2 regions of the Sphingobacterium sp. JUb20 genome follow, and region 1 is predicted to be linked to the other one. Evidence: riboswitches for the same ligand, from Rfam matches in the RefSeq annotation. Region 1 holds a riboswitch; the other holds the start of a gene.
What was found. Region 1 has a riboswitch for S-adenosylmethionine ahead of EDF66_RS20105 (hypothetical protein). Riboswitches for the same ligand answer to the same signal wherever they lie in the genome.
Positions count from the first base shown of each region.

Region 2: another riboswitch for S-adenosylmethionine. It lies ahead of metE (5-methyltetrahydropteroyltriglutamate--homocysteine S-methyltransferase); the one in region 1 lies ahead of EDF66_RS20105 (hypothetical protein).

Region 1 is NZ_SLYV01000012.1:186,427-188,634, reverse strand. Features, by position in the region: gene EDF66_RS20110 (S9 family peptidase) at 1-834, opposite strand, end outside; gene EDF66_RS20105 (hypothetical protein) at 1,154-1,417, opposite strand; SAM-I-IV-variant riboswitch at 1,453-1,546, opposite strand; gene EDF66_RS20100 (class I SAM-dependent methyltransferase) at 1,635-2,208, opposite strand, start outside.
Region 2 is NZ_SLYV01000008.1:191,688-193,895, forward strand. Features, by position in the region: gene metE (5-methyltetrahydropteroyltriglutamate--homocysteine S-methyltransferase) at 1-1,229, opposite strand, end outside; SAM riboswitch class I at 1,386-1,490, opposite strand; gene EDF66_RS14945 (phosphatase PAP2 family protein) at 1,566-2,208, opposite strand, start outside.

The DNA.
Region 1 (2,208 bases):
CTCAGTCAGATTTGTTGTTTGCTTAGAAGTAAGATCATAGCGGTAGATATCCGTATTTGTACTCACGGCATACTCTGTTCCAAACCTTTTTTTACTGACATATAGCACAGCTTTACTATCTGGTGTCCATTCAAAATCTTCAGAACCGCCAAATGGCATTTGAGGGCTATAGAAAGGCTCATCCTGCAATAAATCAATTGCTTCGCCAATCTTACCGTTGTTATAGCTGGCTACAAATGGATGATTGAATTTTCCATTATTGAACGTGTCCCAATGACGGTAGTCAAGATTGTCAAAAACATAAGCGTCAGATTTTGGTAAATCAGGATATTTGTCGGTACTGTGATATTTTTTGATTAAAACTGCTTTGCTAAATAAAATATATTGACCATTTGGAGATAGTATTACATTTTCTAGATCAGTTTCGCTTTGTGTCAATTGTATAGCTTCACCTTTATATCTATTCTTTTTCCAAAGTTGCCCTTTGAACAAGTAAATGATATCGCCATTTTCTGTAATCTGTACGACAGACTCACCGCCCTTTTCACTTGTTAGAGGAGCTGTGTTACCTGTTTCTAGGGATAATGTGTAAAGGTTTTTTTCCGAACTGTTTGTTTCTATAGCATAATTAGAGACACCATATACTAAAGTTTTTCCATCTGTTGAAATTCCTTCTCCAGAAACACGGCCTAATTTCCAAAGTGTCTGCGGATCTAATGGTGCTTTTGCGGTGTTTTCCATATTAAGAACCATTTTGGTTTCTTTGTTTTCCTGAGCTATTGATGCCGAAGCGCATAATAAAATGGAAAGCGTTATTAAAGATTTTTTTTTCATAAAGAATACGAATATGAACAGGCAAGATACAAAATCTAAGATCATTTAACATATTAAATAAAGTATTGGAGAAAGAAAACAAGGTGAAGCAATTGTTCAGAATGACGCGATATCACTTTGTGTTAAACTATTGAAGGGAATTGGAGAAATTATAAAATACTATCTTAACGCATTAAAAAAAGCATAGCATTGATATTAGTGACTGAAAATTATATAGAATTAGTTGGATAAAAAAAGCTTCACTCAGTGCTCAAAAAGGAAGGGCTATTTAACCTTTTTAGCGCTGAGTGAATACGCAATTTTAAAGCTGTCTTTGCTCTTATTGGAGAATCGGGATAAGCGTATTTTCCTCTAATCTTACTGCGACATACTTTACGGAAGTAAAACCATCTTCTCTAGAAATGATGTTGGAAAGATCTAGCCCTCTTTTAGAAAAAGTACTTATGAGCGCAGTGCGGAATGTAGATTTGGAAGAACCCCAACCTTTTTCCGATACCGTATCATTGTTGAGCTGTATCAGTTCGTTGATTGAATAATAACTGAATTTTTCCAGTAAATGTTGATAAAGATTTGGTGTTGACATACAATTTAAAAATTTAAAGGATTAAACCATAAACTGTATCCAGATATTTTTGGTCGAAACCCATATTAATTTACCACCGCGGTTATGTAACTCGGTTGGTATTGCAACGTGCAATTCTGAATACTCTACAAAGTTAGTAGATTTTATTTTGTTTCAAAATTTATTTTAAAATAATTAATTCATGATGAGAATTTTATGAATGATGTCGATCCGATTATTATTTCTTTATGGCAGCAATTATAATAAATATTGGCCTTCTCATCTCGTCTTTCATTTCCGGATAAATTTTTAAAACTTCCTCTGAAGGTTTGGGTTCCGATATTTGTTGAATATCAAAATTAGATTTAATAACTGTGTTGATGATAGTTTCTAAATTTCGATGGTATTTAGTTACCTCGTGTCCAAGAAATCGAGTGTTTCTTTGACCTTCTTCCTGATAATTGTCCATCGGCCAATGCAGACGATTTCCATTTTCATCCTTAAACCAATCCTGTTCAGCTCTTGAAGTAAAAGCAGGGTGCTCCATTGAAAAGACAAAACTTCCTCCTTTTTTAAGAATTTGATTTATTTTCATAAAAACACTTCTTAAATCTTTTAGGTAATGGAATGCAAGTGAACTAATAACGACGTCAAATTCTTCATGGTCAAAATTAATATCCTCGATGGCCATTTTTTTATATTCAATTTCAAAGTTTTTGGAATGCTCTTTTGCTTTATCAATCATTTTTTGAGATAAGTCAATTCCAATTACATTTTTAGCCCCTTTTTGCTTAGCATAAATGCAGTGCAAT
Region 2 (2,208 bases), on a different contig from region 1:
TCTTTAACTTCAGGCTTGTGGATTAAAGAAGATGTACGACGGTCTTCCGCAGCAGCCTTATTGGCTTCGAAACGCTCAGTGGTTTTTGCATCTACTTCGCCTTCAGCTAAGATCGCTAAATCTTTTACCTCTGCTAATTTTTGCTTAGCAAATGCCAACCAATTTTTAACTTCTTTAGGCAATGACTCTTCATTATCTTCATTGTCTAAATCGAAAGGTACGTGTAATAATGAACTCGAAGGTCCTACTAATACACGGTCTTTGCCTAAAGCATCAACAGCTTTTTTGATTTGTGCTAAAGATTTTACGTAATCATTTTTCCAAATGTTGCGACCTTCAACTACACCCAAAGAAAGTGTTAATGAAGCCGGAACTTTGGCTAATATAGTGTCGAGTTGGTTTTCACCTCTTACTAAATCAACATGAACTGCGTAAACTGGTAAGTTTAGAGCTGTTTCTTCGTTGTCACGTAAAGCCTCGAAATAAGTCGTTACAATAATTTTGATGTCTTTAGCAGCAGCAGCTAATTTAGTAAATACACGAGTGTATAGAGCACGTGTTGCATCATCAATATCTAAAGCTAAAAATGGCTCATCAATTTGTACATATTTTGCACCAGCGGTAGCCAATTTAGTTAAGATTTCTTCATATACAGGAACCAACTTATCGATTAAATCGATACGGTTGAAACCAGATTCTTTTTCTTTACCTAATAATAAGTATGAGATCGGGCCAATTAACACAGGCTTCGTTTCAATACCTAAAGATTTTGCTTCATTATATTCATTTAAGAATTTCTCTGAAGTCAATTTGAATTCTTGATTTTTCACGAATTCAGGTACGATGTAATGGTAGTTGGTATCAAACCATTTTGTCATTTCCATTGCCGTTACGTCAACGCCATCTTGCTGGAAACCACGCGCCATTGCAAAGTAAAGGTCCAAATTGTATCCTTTATCTTCGTTATTTAAAAGTGATTGATATTGTGCAGGGATTGCACCTACAGTTAATGTCAAGTCTAAAACTTGGTCATAAAATGAAAAATCATTGGAAGGAATCAAATCGATGCCAGCATCTTTTTGAGTTTTCCAGTTGCCTTCACGGATTTTCAGTCCAGCCTGCAATAATTCTTGCGCGCTGATTTTTTTAGCCCAATATGCTTCATTGGCCTTTTTCAACTCGCGGAAGGCACCTACACGTGGGTAACCTAAGTTGTTCGTTAGTAACATAAATATAAAATTATTTTATTTGTTCAACCTTAACGAAGCAAGAAATTAGAAGGATTTTTTTTATTCGAAATAAAAAACGATCAAAAATTCTTGAATCTATTTACTAAATTTTTTGATTGCTTTTAGAGAGGAGGGCACAAGATATATTTTGTGTCTAGCTTATCATTCCCACTTTTTGATGGGGTAGAATGTAGCACCTTGTCAATTGACAGGTTGCTAAGGCTTCATTGGGTCTATTCCCTCTGCCTTTCTCTATAAGCGCTGTAAATATCGGAATTAGTTTTATAAAAACAAATATTTTGTAACTTTTATATAAAAATGATAATAAACCAAGGTTTAAAATTGGAAATTAGCAGACAAACCAATTTGTTTTCCATTGTAAAACGGTGTTGCCATCGTTAGGTAACTTGTTTTTTTTGATTGCAAGTGTTTATCAAATAATGGTAATAGCCAGTATGCAATTTTTGTTCCCATAATACCAATACCAGCTCCCATGGCGACGTCAGAAAACCAATGTTTATGATTATACATTCTCAGGTAACCTGTTCCCGCCGCAATTGTATAGCCTGCAATACCATACCAAATGGATTGATCTTTATATTCTTGCCATAGAATTTCTGCACCGGTAAAAGGTACAGCAGTATGTCCTGAAGGAAAAGATTCTTGATCTGCGCGATCAGGTCTCCAAGTAGGTGTCGTTTTTTTTATGGTATAAACTGCTGATAAGGTGATTGCATGGGCAATCGAACTTACCACTAAGCGTTGTTTTAAATTGTGCTTACTTGGTATTCCGAGTAAGTCAAGCCCAAAGACAGCGGCAGAAGGAATGAAAACGCTAACATTATCAAGTTTAAAAGTTTTGGACGGATCATTATTAATTGAATTGTTTATTTGTTGATCCTTATGTTTGAGGTATGGGCTATTTAATGAGATTACTCCGTAAGTCATTAAAGCCACAGGAACTATTAATTGCTTATAA